DNA from 2 places in the Pseudomonas sp. LBUM1647 genome. Region 1 is predicted to be linked to the other one. Evidence: riboswitches for the same ligand, from Rfam matches in the RefSeq annotation. Region 1 holds a riboswitch; the other holds the start of a gene.
The links. Region 1 has a riboswitch for cobalamin ahead of cobO (cob(I)yrinic acid a,c-diamide adenosyltransferase). Riboswitches for the same ligand answer to the same signal wherever they lie in the genome.
Positions count from the first base shown of each region.

Region 2: it holds a riboswitch for cobalamin, as region 1 does, so the genes downstream of both, cobW (cobalamin biosynthesis protein CobW) here and cobO (cob(I)yrinic acid a,c-diamide adenosyltransferase) in region 1, are expected to answer to the same signal.

Region 1 is NZ_CP166809.1:5,031,478-5,038,881, reverse strand. Features, by position in the region: gene hda (DnaA regulatory inactivator Hda) at 1-196, shown strand, start outside; gene ACA059_RS23090 (C40 family peptidase) at 411-1,061, shown strand; gene ACA059_RS23085 (C40 family peptidase) at 1,227-1,763, shown strand; gene ACA059_RS23080 (O-methyltransferase) at 1,779-2,432, shown strand; gene ACA059_RS23075 (PQQ-dependent sugar dehydrogenase) at 2,525-3,838, opposite strand; gene ACA059_RS23070 (hypothetical protein) at 3,907-4,491, opposite strand; cobalamin riboswitch at 4,646-4,876, shown strand; gene cobO (cob(I)yrinic acid a,c-diamide adenosyltransferase) at 4,958-5,569, shown strand; gene ACA059_RS23060 (cobyrinic acid a,c-diamide synthase CobB) at 5,566-6,903, shown strand; gene bluB (5,6-dimethylbenzimidazole synthase) at 6,900-7,404, shown strand, end outside.
Region 2 is NZ_CP166809.1:3,969,233-3,976,636, forward strand. Features, by position in the region: gene cobN (cobaltochelatase subunit CobN) at 1-3,767, opposite strand, end outside; gene cobW (cobalamin biosynthesis protein CobW) at 3,771-4,832, opposite strand; cobalamin riboswitch at 4,933-5,147, opposite strand; cobalamin riboswitch at 5,416-5,644, shown strand; gene ACA059_RS18060 (CbtB domain-containing protein) at 5,766-5,957, shown strand; gene ACA059_RS18065 (CbtA family protein) at 5,969-6,676, shown strand; gene ACA059_RS18070 (cobalamin biosynthesis protein) at 6,673-7,086, shown strand; gene cobM (precorrin-4 C(11)-methyltransferase) at 7,170-7,404, shown strand, end outside.

The DNA.
Region 1 (7,404 bases):
CAAGTTGCGTGCCTTGCAACTGCGCGCCTCTCGTCGCGGTCTGCACCTGACCGATGAAGTCGGGCATTTCATTTTGACTCGCGGTACGCGCAGCATGAGTGCGCTTTTCGAGCTGCTTGAGCGTCTCGATCAGGCTTCCCTTCAAGCTCAACGCAAGCTGACAATTCCCTTCCTGAAAGAAACGCTAGGCTGGTAAAACCAAGGGCCTGCAGCGGATTTTGCATATTTCAGGCGTCAAGAAATCCGCTTTCCTGCAGGGTTGCAGGCTGCGCGAACGTCTAAAACGGGCTTAAGCGCTTAGATGTAAACGCGAAACCAAGAAGTCACATAAAGTTCGATTGAATTTGCAAATGAGGTTGATAGTAGGCATAGTCTCGGCTTCTTTAGAACTATCAGCCACGGTCGTGCCCATGCTAAATCGCTTTGCACCCCTCGTGCCCCTCGCACTCGTCACCCTGTTGTTCGGTTGCGCTGCCCACTCTCCAGTGTCCCAGCAAGAGCAACAACAGCAGGTTAAAAATTCTGCTACCGCCCAATCTTCCGTTCTTTATCAGCAAGCGCTTGAGCAGGAAGAAGCGGCCACCGAAAAAGAACTGGCAGACTTCGCCGGCGGCAAGTCGTACCAGCTTCCGGTTCTGGCCGACAGCATCCTCGAACGCGGCATGTCCCTGATCGGTACCCGTTACCGTTTCGGCGGCACCTCCGAAGCTGGCTTTGATTGCAGCGGCTTCATCGGTTACCTGTTTCGTGAAGAAGCCGGCCTGAACCTGCCACGTTCCACCCGCGAAATGATCAACGTCGACGCTCCGCTGGTTTCTCGCAGCAAACTGGAGCCGGGCGACTTGCTGTTTTTCGCCACCAATGGCCGTCGCGGTCGCGTCAGTCACGCCGGGATCTACCTGGGTGACAACCAGTTCATCCATTCCAGCAGCCGCCGCAGCGGTGGTGTCCGGATCGATAGCCTGGGCGACAGCTACTGGAGCAAAACCTTCATCGAAGCCAAGCGTGCACTGGCGATGGCGCCAACTGCAGCCCCGACGATCGTCACGGCTCGCAAGTAAGCGGACTTTTTGTAAGGTGAACTTAAAGTCTTACTTGAAGTTTGCTACGTAGCAGCTAGAATCCTGATCTATTATTGATGGCAAACCGCCTGCGTCCTGCGCAGGCGGTTTTCTTTTCTGCGCCCCCTGCAGAAAAAGCCGCAGCCAGATCAGGATGCTCTGCATATGTCGACGTCGGCCCGCCTCGCAATCATGTTCTTCGCAGCGCTGCTCAGCGCCTGCGCCAGCCGTACACCGCCACCTGCGCCGGTGGTTCGCGCTCCCATTGTTTTCAGCTCCTCCCAAGCATTCTCCCCTGAGGCAGAAGACGTATTGTTCCGCGCGCTCGGCCTGGTGGGCACACCGTATCGCTGGGGTGGCAACACGCCGGATTCGGGTTTCGATTGCAGCGGGCTGATCGGTTATGTCTACCGTGACGTTGCCGGCATTTCCCTGCCACGTACCACGCGCGAGATGATCAGCATGCAGGCGGCCAGTGTGGGCAAGGAAGGCCTGCAAACCGGTGACCTGATCTTCTTCGCCACCAATGGCGGTTCTCAGGTCAGCCACGCCGGGATCTACGTCGGCGAAGGTCGCTTCGTCCATGCACCGGCCACCGGCGGCACGGTGAAGCTCGACAGCTTGTCCAAAGCTTACTGGCAGAAAGCCTATCTGAGTGCCAAGCGCGTCTTGCAACCTGAGCACTTGGCACGCAACCCCTAAATGGCAGAGGTTGTCATGACCGCTCGCACACTCAATCTCGACGATTCCCTGTATCAATACCTGCTCGACGTTTCCCTGCGCGAAACGCCGCTGCTCAAGCGTTTGCGTGACGAAACCCAGGCGCTGCCCATGGCTCGCTGGCAGGTGGCACCCGAGCAAGGTCAGTTCCTCGCGCTATTGGTGAAACTCACCGGTGCCAAGCGTCTGCTGGAAGTGGGCACCTTTACCGGTTACAGCGCGTTGTGCATGGCAGCTGCATTGCCGGATGACGGTTCGCTGATCTGCTGTGACATTCCCGGCGACTACAACGCCACCGCGCGCCGTTACTGGCAGGAAGCGGGGCTTGCCGAGCGGATCGATCTGCGTCTGGCGCCCGCGCTGGAAACCCTGGCTCAGCTGGATCAGCAAGAGTCATTCGACCTGATCTTCATCGACGCCGACAAAGCCAACTACCCACGCTATCTGGAGCACGCATTGCGTCTGCTGCGCGTCGGCGGTCTGGCGGTGTTTGATAACACGCTGTGGAGCGGACGGGTGCTTGAGGACAATCCCGAGAGCGAAGACACCCGAGCCATCCAGGCGCTCAATCGTGCCTTGAAGGATGACTCGCGTGTGGACCTGTCGTTGTTGCCGTTGGGAGATGGATTAACCCTGTGCCGTAAGCGCTAGGCGCCTATTGAAAAAGATCGCAGCCTTCGGCAGCTCCTACAGTGGATGGTGTACACCCTGTAGGAGCTGCCGAAGGCTGCGTCTTTTGACTTTTACTTGGCCGCCGACACGCGCCACACCTTGTTGCCCACGTCATCCGCCACCAACAAATCACCCTGCTGATCAATCACTACACCTACCGGCCGGCCCATGGCTTTTTCCTCGTTGTTGAGGAAACCAGTGAGTACATCCACCGGCTGCCCGGTCGGTTTCCCTGCGCTGAACGGTACAAAAATCACTTTGTAGCCACTGTGCGGTTTACGGTTCCATGAGCCGTGCTGGCCGATGAATGCGCCTTCCTTGAATTGCGCCGGCAGTCTGTTGCCTTCAGCGAATGTCAGGCCCAACGAGGCGGTATGCGGGCCGACCGCGTAGTCCGGCGCAATGGCCTTGGCCACCAGGTCGGGGTTTTGCGGCTCGACGCGGATGTCGACGTGCTGACCGTAATAACTGTAAGGCCAGCCGTAGAACCCGCCGTCCTTCACTGAAGTGATGTAGTCCGGCACCAGATCGCTGCCGATTTCGTCGCGCTCGTTGACCGCCGTCCACAGTGCGCCGCTCTGAGGTTCCCAGGCTAGCCCGTTTGGATTACGAATCCCCGAGGCGAAGATCCGATGGTTGCCGGTGGCGCGATCCACTTCCCAGATCGCCGCGCGACCTTCTTCCTTGTCCATGCCGTTTTCCGCAACGTTGCTGTTGGAGCCTACCGTGACGTACAGCTTGCTACCGTCCTTGCTGGCGATGACGTTTTTGGTCCAGTGGTGATTCAGCGTGCCGCCCGGCAGGTCGATCACCTTCATCGGCTCTGACTTGATCGCCGTCTCGCCGTTTTCGTAGTGGAAGCGCAGCAAGCGGTCCGTGTCGGCGACGTACAGGTCATTGCCGACCAGGGTCATGCCAAAGGGTGAGTTGAGGTTTTCCAGGAACACCGTGCGGGTTTCAGCGATGCCGTCGTGGTCCTTGTCCCGCAGCAGCGTGATGCGGTTCGGGCTCGGTACGCTGGCGCCGGCACGGCCCATGACTTTGCCCATGACCCAACCACGAACGCCTTTGCCGTCATCGGGTTTGGGTGGTGCGTTGGTTTCGGCCACCAGCACGTCGCCATTGGGCAACACGTAAAGCCAGCGCGGGTGATCGAGGCCTTCGGCAAATGCCGCCACCTGAGTCCCTGTCGCGGCGATGGGTTTCGCACCGTCCGGCCAGCCGATCGCCGGGGCGATGTTCACCGTCGGGATCAGGGTCTTGTTCGGTTCTGGCAGCTTGGGTGACGGGCCGGTGCCGTCGGAGACTTGCAGGCTGGAGGTTTCACCACAGGCGGCGAGCCCTCCGGCGAGCGCGATGACGAGAACGAGCTGAGGCTTGCGCATGCTGATCTTCCCTATGAATGCATTGACCTAATCAATAGAGAAGCGCAGGTGCGCGATGGTTCAACCGGTCAGCCGCGGGCTTCTTTGAACAGCACGGCTATGCCGGGGTGATAGTTGCCGGCTTCGTTGCGCAACTTGCGATAGGCATAGGGGAAGTACCAGGCTACCGCGCAGGTGTGTTCCTTTTGCAGGTCGTCGACCATGTCCTGGAGTTCTTCCGGAGTAGCGCTTTGTTGGGCTTTTTGCGGTGCAACGAACAGGCAGCCGAGTTTCAGGTCGCTGGCGTAGCTGATGCGCTTGGCGTCGCTGGTGATGTCTTGCAAAGCTTGAGTCAGGTTCAGGCTGTTGACGCGTGGCCAGCGTTGAGTGGCTTGAAGGTACGCGCGCTCTTCGCTGGTCGCGATAAACAGGTCGGCGCGGCCATTGCGTTCGCCTTCTTCAGTCTGTTTACGGGTCGGTGTTTGTTGCAGCGTAACCATTTCCGCCATCCAGGCCGCGGCGGAAAGCAGGCTCAGGTTGGCTTTTTCGTCGAACCAGTAAGGCGTGTCGTTATCGCCGCGCACGGCGTTGTAGCGGTCGATACAGTCAAACCAGCGTTCCAGCACCGGGCGCAGGAATTCCAGCTTCGGATTGCTGATGATCATGCCTTGCATATGGCTCACCCTTGTTATTGTGTTGTGAGTTTATGGCTCTTTGATATCACTGCTGAGAGTGTGGCACAAGATTGGCGTCAGATAATTGATCGACGGCAGTTATTCGCTCGCAGGCCGCCCGTCTTCAATTGACGCTCCATCCCCAACCCTCTAACCTTCGCGGCTTGTTTCAGGTGCTCTGTGACCTTGGTCGACAGAGTGAAACAGGGAAGCCGGTGAGTGACTATCTTCAAGCGACGAAGAGTCATGATCCCGGCGCTGCCCCCGCAACGGTAAATGAGTGAAGGCTGCGCCTTGAGCCACTGTGTCGTATGACATGGGAAGGCGCGCAGTCAGGCCAACGCCGCTCATGAGCCCGGAGACCGGCCTGATCCATCCAGCGGCATCACGGTGGGCGATGCCAGGCTTCTTGCCGTCTATTCTTGTGCCTGCCCGCCGTTATCCAGCCTCAACGGAGAGCTCCCCCATGACTGATACCCCCGATCGTGACGAACGTCATCTGGCGCGCATGCTGCGCAAAAAAGCCGTGATCGATGAACGCATCGCCAATTCGCCGAATGAATGCGGCCTGCTGCTGGTGCTGACCGGCAACGGCAAAGGCAAAAGCAGCTCGGCCTTCGGCATGCTCGCCCGGTCCATGGGCCACGGCATGCAGTGTGGCGTGGTGCAGTTCATTAAAGGGCGCAGCAGCACCGGCGAAGAACTGTTCTTCCGGCGCTTCCCGGAGCAGGTGCGTTTTCATGTGATGGGCGAGGGCTTCACCTGGGAAACCCAGGATCGCCAGCGTGATATCGCCGCCGCTGAAGCCGCGTGGGCGGTGTCCCGCGAATTGCTGCGTGATCCGTCGATCGGCCTGGTGGTGCTGGATGAATTGAACATTGCGCTCAAGCACGGTTATCTGGATCTCGATCAAGTGCTCAGCGACTTGCAGGCCCGTCCGCCGATGCAGCACGTGGTGGTCACCGGTCGTGGCGCCAAGCCGGAGATGATCGAACTGGCCGATACCGTCACCGAAATGGGCGTGATCAAGCACGCGTTCCAGGCCGGGATCAAAGCGCAAAAAGGCGTCGAATTGTGAGTCAACCACGTCATTGCCCGGCGGTATTGATTGCCGCGCCGGCTTCCGGTCAGGGCAAGACCACCGTCACCGCCGCGCTGGCCCGTTTGCATCGCAATCAAGGACGCAAGGTTCGCGTGTTCAAATGCGGCCCGGATTTTCTCGACCCGATGATTCTCGAGCGCGCCAGCGGTGCGCCGGTGTATCAACTGGACATGTGGATGGTCGGCGAGCAGGAAAGTCGTCGTCTGTTGTGGGAAGCCGCCGGCGAAGCCGATCTGATCCTCATCGAAGGCGTCATGGGTCTGTTCGACGGTACGCCGTCCAGCGCTGATCTGGCGCGACACTTCGGTGTGCCGGTGCTCGGTGTGATCGACGGCACTGCCATGGCCCAGACCTTTGGCGCACTGGCCCTGGGGCTGGCGCGTTATCAGCCGGACTTGCCGTTTGCCGGTGTGTTGGCCAACCGCGTCGGCACCCTGCGTCACGCGCAATTACTGGAAGGCAGCCTCACTGAAGGTTTGCGCTGGTACGGCGCTTTGTCCCGGGAAACCGGGATCGAATTGCCGAGTCGCCATTTGGGTCTGGTTCAGGCCAGTGAGTTGAACGATCTCGATCTGCGCCTCGATGCGGCGGCCGATGCACTGGCCAGCAGTTGCGAGGTCGCGCTGCCACCAGCGGTGGAATTCGCCGCTCCTGATGTGATCGCTGTCGAGCCTCTGTTGGCCGGCGTTCGAATTGCCGTGGCCCGTGACGAAGCGTTCGCCTTCACCTACGGCGCGAGCCTGGATTTGCTGCGAGCCATGGGCGCCGAGTTGCTGTTTTTCTCGCCGATCCGTGACACGCAATTGCCGGAGGCAGACAGTCTTTATCTGCCGGGTGGTTATCCCGAATTGCACCATGTGGCGCTGTCACAGAACACCACGATGCTGGCCGCCATTCGCGCTCACCATGCGGCGGGTAAACCGTTGTTGGCCGAGTGCGGTGGCATGCTTTATTTGCTCGATTCTTTGACGGATGTCGAAGGTACTCGTGCTGAACTGGTCGGCTTGCTGGCCGGTGATGCGGTGATGCAAAAGCGTCTGGCCGCGCTGGCATTGCAAGCGGTGGAGTTGCCGGAAGGTTCGTTGCGCGGCCACACCTATCACCACTCGCTGACCAGCACCGAGCTTGAGCCGATTGCTCGTGGCCTGAGCCCTAACGGTGGGCGAGGGGCAGAGGCGGTTTATCGTGAAGGGCGGATGACCGCGTCCTACGTGCACTTTTACTTCCCCTCCAATCCATCGGCGGTTGCCGCGCTATTTGCGCCTGACCAAAACCCTGTGGGAGCGAGCTTGCTCGCGAAGAGGCCATGACCGACAACGCATTTTCCGAGGCCGAACGCGAAGCAGTTTATCGAGCCATCGGCGAACGCCGCGACATGCGTCATTTCAGCGGCGGCACCGTCGAGCCCGAGTTGCTGCGGCGCCTGCTCGAAGCCGCTCATCAGGCGCCGAGTGTCGGCCTGATGCAGCCCTGGCGGTTCATCCGCATCAGCGATCGAGCCCTGCGCGGCAAGATCCAGTCACTGGTGGAAGAAGAACGCATCCGCACCGCCGAAGCCCTCGGCGAGCGCACCGACGAATTCATGAAGCTCAAAGTCGAAGGCATCAACGACTGCGCTGAGGTGCTGGTCGCTGCGCTGATGGACGATCGCGAGCGTCATATCTTCGGCCGCCGCACGATGCCGGAAATGGATATGGCCTCGTTGTCCTGCGCGATCCAGAACCTCTGGCTGGCCTCCCGCGCTGAAGGGTTGGGCATGGGCTGGGTCTCGCTGTTCGAGCCGCAAGCGCTGGCCGACCTGCTGGGTTTAC
Region 2 (7,404 bases), 1.1 Mb from region 1:
TCGGTCATGTCGCGCAACGCATGCGGATTATGCTCACGAACAAAATCCCGGGTCGCCGGATCCAGCAAATACGCATCCGCCAGTAACGCGTACTGGTGGTCGTCGATCAACTGCGTTGTAGCGTCGAAGGCAAACAGGTTATCCATCGTCGCTGCCAGTTCAAACGCGCCTTTATAGCCGTGGCGCTTCACGCCGTCGATCCACTTCGGATTGGCTGCCCGTGAGCGAATCACCCGGTTCAGCTCTTCCTTCAACGTGCGGATCTTCGGCAAGTCCGGCTGACTGTGATCGCCATGGTAACTGGCCGCCGCTTCGCCACTGAGGCTTTCCACGGCCGCGAGCATGCCGCCCTGGAACTGGTAATAGTCGTTGGAATCGAGCAAGTCGTGTTCACGGTTGTCCTGGTTTTGCAGCACGGCTTGCACCTGGCTCAGGCGCCGGGCGAACTGCTCTCGCGCCGCGGTGCCTTCGTCAGAACCGCCGTAAGCGTAGCCGCCCCAGTTCAGATAAACCTCGGCCAGGTCGTCGCGGCTTTGCCACAGACGACCGTCGATGGCGCCCTGCACGCCCGCGCCGTAAGCACCGGGTTTGGCGCCAAAAATTCGCCAACCGGCCTGACGCTTGGCCGCGTCTTCATCCAGCCCCGATTGCATCAATGCTTCGCGCTCGGCACGCACTTTGGCGGCCAAGGGATTGAGGTCGTCCGGCTCGTCGAGGGCGGCGACCGCTTGCACGGCGGCGTCGAACAGACGGATCAAATTGGCAAAGGCATCGCGGAAGAATCCAGAGACGCGCAACGTCACGTCCACGCGCGGACGGTCCAGCAGACTCAGTGGCAGAATTTCGAAGTCGTCGACCCGCTGACTGCCCGTGGCCCAGACCGGGCGCACACCCATCAGCGCCATGGCTTGAGCGATGTCGTCGCCGCCGGTACGCATGGTCGCGGTGCCCCACACCGACAGACCGAGCTGACGCAGGTGATCGCCGTGGTCTTGCAGGTGTCGTTCAAGAATCAGGTTGGCCGACTGGAAACCGATGCGCCACGCGGTGGTGGTCGGCAGGTTACGCACGTCCACCGAGTAGAAGTTGCGCCCGGTCGGCAGCACGTCGAGCCGACCGCGACTCGGCGCACCGCTGGGGCCGGCCGGCACGAAGCGGCCGCTGAGGGCATCGAGCAGACCGCGCATTTCCGCCGGGCCGCAGGCGTCCAGCCGTGGCGCGACGACTTCACGCAGGCTGTCGATGATGGCGCGGACGTCAGACCAGGTGGCCACCTGTGGGAGCGAGCTTGCTCGCGATAGCGGTGGGTCAGTCATATCGATGTTAGCTGTCACACCGCTATCGCGAGCAAGCTCGCTCCCACAGGGGACGGGTTTGGCTTGAGGTTGGTGTAGCGTCTGCGAGATCAGTTGAGTGGCGAACAGTTCCAGACGTTCGCGGGCATCACCCGCTGTGCGCCAGACTTCATCGGTGAGGGATAGCAGTTCGATCGGACGCGGCCCGATCCAAGGCTCAGCAAGCGCACAATCCAGCGGATCGAAGCCCAACGTGAATGCCTTGGCCAAGGCCCGCAGCAGACTCGATTGCGCACCACGCCCATCGCCACGCGGAATGCGCAACAACGCCAACAACGTGTCGATGCGCAAGCGCCCGGTCGGCGACTCGCCAAACACATGCAGACCGTCGCGGATCTGCGACTCTTTCAAGTCGCACAAATAGGTGTCCAGACGCGGCAACCAGATCGCCGCATCGGCATCACTGTCGAGTTTTTCGTCCAGTTGCAGTTCGCGGTCGATGTGCGTCTCGCGCACCAGTTGCAGGATGTCGCGCTGCAATTCCCGGGCTCGGCGCGGATCGAGCAATTGCGCTTCGTAATACTCATCGGCGAGTAATTCGAGGTTGCGCAACGGACCGTAGGTTTCGGCGCGGGTCAGCGGCGGCATCAGGTGATCGATGATCACCGCCTGCGTACGGCGCTTGGCCTGGGCGCCCTCGCCCGGATCGTTGACGATGAACGGATAGATGTTCGGCAACGGACCGAGCAGCGCATCCGGCCAGCAATGCTCAGACAGCCCGACGCCTTTGCCCGGCAACCATTCGAGGTTGCCGTGCTTGCCGACGTGGATCACACCGTGGGCGCCATAGGTGTTGCGCAACCAGAAATAGAACGCCAGGTAACCGTGAGGCGGCACCAGGTCCGGGTCGTGATACACCGCGCTTGGATCAACCTGATAACCGCGCGCCGGTTGGATGCCGACGAAGGTCAGGCCAAAGCGCAGCCCGGCGATCATCATTCGTCCGCCACGGAACATCGGATCGCTTTCGGGCGAGCCCCAGCGTTCCAGTACGGCGTGGCGGTTGGATTCGGGCAAGGCGTTGAACATCAGGTTGTAGTCGTCCAGCGCGAGGCTTTGCTGACACGGACGCTGGTTGAGGGTGTCGAGGTCGTTGCTGACGCCACCGAGTAATTGCTGGATCAACGCGGTGCCGCTATCAGGCAACTCGGCCGGCAGCGGATAACCTTCTTTATGCAGCGCACGCAGGATGTTCAGCGCCGCGGCCGGAGTGTCGAGGCCGACACCATTGCCGATGCGACCGTCGCGGGTCGGGTAGTTGGCGAGGATCAGGGCGATGCGTTTTTCAGCGTTGGGCACTCGCGCCAGATCAATCCAGCGCCGCGCCAGTTCGGCGACAAAATCCATGCGCTCCGGTTGTGGCCGATAGCAGACCACATCGGATTGACTGCGCTCGCTGCGCCAGGCCAGGTCTTTGAAGCTGATCGGTCGGCTGATGATCCGCCCATCCAGTTCCGGCAGCGCGATGTGCATCGCCAGATCACGCGGACCGAGGCCTTGTTCGCTGGCGCGCCAACCGGGTTCGTTGTCCTGGGCGCAAATCGCCTGAATCACCGGGATGTTGCGGCGAAACGGCCGCAAATGCGGCGCTTCAGGGCTGGATTGTGCGAAACCAGTGGTGTTGAGAATTACGCCGGCCTCGACTTCGTCCAACAGGTCCTCGACCACCGTCAGGCAACCGGGCTCTTTCAAACTGGCCAGCGCAATCGGCAACGGGTTCAACCCCGCGGCCTGCAAACGCTGGCAGAAAATATCGATGAAACCGGTGTTCGCCGCCTGCAAATGCGAGCGGTAAAACAGCACCGCTGCCACCGGTTGATCGGCCTGCCAGTCGGCTTGCCAATCCTTCAGTTCAGCGGGGCTTTTTTGCGGGTGGTAAATCGCCGTGCGTGGCAGGGTTTGCGGCTCGGCCCAGGCGTAGTCGCGGTCCAGCCAACGATTGGCGAGGCAGCGAAAAAAATCCAGGGCATTGCCCATGCCGCCCTGACGCAGAAACTGCCAGAGCCGATCGCGGTCTTCCGCGCCCACCGTGCTCAGCTCGCTGAGTTCCGGGTCCGGGCGGTCATCGCCGGGCACCAGAATCAGCTGCACGCCGCGCTGTGACAACTCCACCAGACGCTCGACGCCGTAACGCCAATAGGCGATGCCACCGTGGAGCGATATCAGAATCACCTTGGCATGGCGCAGCACTTCGTCGACATACAAGTCGACCGACGCGTGATTCTGCACCTGCATCGGATTGGCCAGGCGCACACTCGGGTAATCGTCGGGCAACTGCTGCGCCGCTTCGGCGAGCAGCGCGAGGCTTGAGTCGCCGCTGCAGAGGATCACCAGTTCGGCGGGGGTTTGTCCAAGGTCGGCAATGTTGTCATCCGACACGAAACCGCCGGGCTGGGTCCTGAGCAGGTGCATGGCTTAAACGCTGAGCGCAGCGCGCAATTGCGCTTCAAGCAGAGTGGCGTCCAGCTCCTGACCGATCAATACCAGGCGCGTGGTACGCGCTTCGTCGGCGCCCCACTGACGGTCGAAGTGCTTGTCGAAACGTGTGCCCACGCCCTGGATCAGCAAGCGCATCGGCTTGTTCGGAATCGCCGCGAAACCTTTGACGCGAAGGATGCCGTGCTGGACCACCAGTTGAGTCAACGCGTCCAGCAGCAGGCTTTCGTCGGCTTGCGGCAGTTCGATGGAGATGGAGTCGAAGGCATCGTGGTCGTGATCGTCTTCGCCTTCATGGTGGTGATCGTGATGGCTGTGACGGCTGTCGATGTGTTCTTCAGAGCCGGCGCCGAGGCCGATCAGCACGTCCAGTGGCACGCGACCGCTGCTGGCTTCGATGACTTTCACCGCTGGCGGCAGTTCTTCTGCGACTTCAAGGCGTACACGGGCCAGGTCTTCAGGGCTGATCAGGTCGGCCTTGTTGAGGATCACCAGGTCGGCACTGGCCAGTTGGTCGGCGAACAGTTCGTGCAGCGGCGATTCGTGGTCCAGGTTCGGGTCGAGTTTGCGCTGGGCATCGACCTGGTCCGGGAAAGCCGCGAAGGTGCCGGCGGCGACCGCTGGGCTGTCGACCACGGTGATGACCGCGTCAACGGTGCAGGCGCTACGGATTTCCGGCCACTGGAAGGCTTGCACCAGCGGTTTTGGCAGGGCCAGGCCCGAGGTTTCGATGAGGATGTGGTCGAGGTCGCCGCGACGGGCGACCAATTCGCGCATCACCGGAAAGAACTCTTCTTGAACGGTGCAGCACAGGCAGCCGTTGGCCAGTTCGTAGACGCGGCCGTTGGCTTCTTCTTCAGTGCAACCTATGGAGCACTGTTTGAGGATTTCGCCGTCGATGCCCAGCTCGCCGAACTCGTTGACGATCACCGCAATGCGGCGGCCCTGAGCGTTGTCGAGCATGTGCCGCAGCAACGTGGTTTTGCCCGAGCCGAGGAAGCCGGTAACGATGGTGACGGGGAGTTTGGCCAGTGTTTTCATCGGATGCCCTTTGGCAAGGTGGCGGGCATACGGGACGACAATCGCTGCGACGGATGCGCGCGCGGAAGAGTTCGCCACCGGATCACCCCGCCCGGTTGTAGTGAGAATCTGTGTCGAGGCAGGTCTCCTGGCTGACGGTGTGCCAGGCTTGTGGGCCTGGCATTCGCTGCGCCTTCCCGCGAACCCGTTGCACAGGGTTTGCAGTGGCGTGGCAGCGAACATCACCGTTCACAGTTGCGGGGGCAGCCGCGGCATCGACCGCGTTCCCTTCTTAGCTTCGGCAAACGCCGAAGAACCTCGAAAGCGCAAGGCTACGCATCGTGTGGGGGCGGGTCAATGTCCGCAAGTTGATTGCGATACCTGTGGTGAGGGGGCTTGCCTGTGGCGAGGGGATTTATCCCCGTCCGGCGGCGAAGCCGTCGTAGATTCTGACAACTCGGTGTGGCTGAAAGAATGCAGGGGCCGCTTCGCAGCCCAACGGGGATAAATCCCCTCGCCACAATAATCCCCTCACCACAGGTATCCACCTAGGTATCGAGATGAGAACCCATGCCAATTGACGCCCAACCCCCGCCCATGCTCTCCTACACGCCTTGTTACGGGTGCCCTTCACAGGGTGAAACGGGAAACCGGTGAATCATGTGCTTTACTCTAAAGTCATGTCAGTCCGGTGCTGCCCCCGCAACGGTAAGCGAGCGAAGCGTCAGATCCACTGTGCCAGCAGTTCGGCATGGGAAGGTGATGCTTGCAGGTCAAGGCGAAAGCCAGCGCCCCTCGTGAGCCCGGAGACCGGCCCGCAACACAAAGTGACCATTACGATCACTGAATAACAAACCCGCGGTGGGCGGGCGCTGTTTGAACCTCTGCGTGCCCGACTCGCAGGGGTCTTCCATGCGCTCTATATCACCCGCTGACAGACCAGAGGGAAGCGCCATGTCGATCATCAGCAGCACCGGCCACACGACAGCCAGCACCACCAATACCCTGACTCAACGCCTGACCGCCGCCGTGTGCGCGTCGATCCTTGGCGCATGCCTTGTGTATTTCGCCGGTTTCTCGCACATCGAAGCGGTGCACAACGCCGCTCACGATACCCGCCACAGCTCTGCATTCCCGTGTCATTGAGACCTGCCGACATGATCAAGCGTATCGCGCAAACCGCAGGTTTCACCGGGCTGCTGGCCGCCCTTTTGCTGACCCTGCTACAAAGTTTCTGGGTGGCTCCGCTGATTTTGCAGGCCGAGACTTACGAAAAATCCGAGCCGGCTGCTGTTGAAGTCCACGAACACGCCGCGGGTGCTGTCGCCGCTCACACCCACGACGCCGAAGCCTGGGAACCGGAAGATGGCTGGCAGCGCGTGCTGTCCACTACCGGCGGCAACCTGGTGGTAGCGGTCGGTTTCGCGCTGATGCTGGCCGGTCTTTACACCTTGCGCGCACCGACCAAAACCTCCCAAGGCCTGCTTTGGGGCCTGGCCGGTTACGCGACGTTCGTGCTGGCACCGACCCTCGGTCTGCCGCCTGAGCTGCCGGGCACTGCCGCCGCTGATTTGGCGCAACGGCAGATGTGGTGGATAGGCACGGCTGCCTCCACCGCGGTCGGCATCGCATTGATCGTGTTCAGCCGTCACTGGCTGATGAAAGTGCTCGGCGTGGCAATTCTGGCCGTTCCTCACGTGATCGGCGCACCACAACCGGAAGTCCACTCGATGCTGGCTCCGGAAGCCCTGGAAGCTCAGTTCAAAATCGCTTCGCAGCTGACCAACGTGGCATTCTGGCTGGCCCTGGGCCTGATCAGTGCCTGGTTGTTCCGCCGCAAAAGCGATGGTCAATACCACGCATGACTGATGTCAGCGCAGCGCCGACTTTAGTGGTCGGCCTGGGCTGCCAGCGCGGCTGCCCCGTCAGCACGCTGCGGGCGCTGCTCGATCAGGCGTTACAGGCTCATAAAATCGAACTTCACCAGATCAAGGCCCTGGCCAGCATCGACCTGAAGCGCGAAGAACCGGGCTTGATCGAATTAGCCGAACAACTCGCACTCCCACTGATGTACTTCAGCAGCGAACAACTGGCCGGCTATCAACCGCAACTCAGCCATCGCTCGGACATCGCGTTCGAACGCACCGGCTGCTACGGCGTCGCGGAAAGTGCCGCCCTGGCCCTGGCTGAACACCTGGCCCAGGCACCGGCAAAATTACTGATTTCACGACAAAAATATGCCCAGGCCACCTTGGCATTGGCCGGCGCCGCCTAAAATCCCCGATAATCCCCGTCTTTGATCATGAGCAATCTTCATCTGAAGCCTTGCCCAGCCCCTTTTTCTCACAGGAACCGACGATGACTGTCTACTTCATTGGCGCAGGTCCCGGCGACCCGGAACTGATCACCGTCAAAGGCCAACGGCTGATTCGCAGCTGCCCGGTGATCATCTATGCCGGCTCCCTGGTGCCCGCCGCCGTACTGGAAGGCCATCGCGCCGAACAGGTGGTCAACAGCGCCGAACTGCACCTGGAACAGATCATCGAACTGTTCAAGACTGCCCATGCCAAGGGCCAGGACGTGGCCCGGGTGC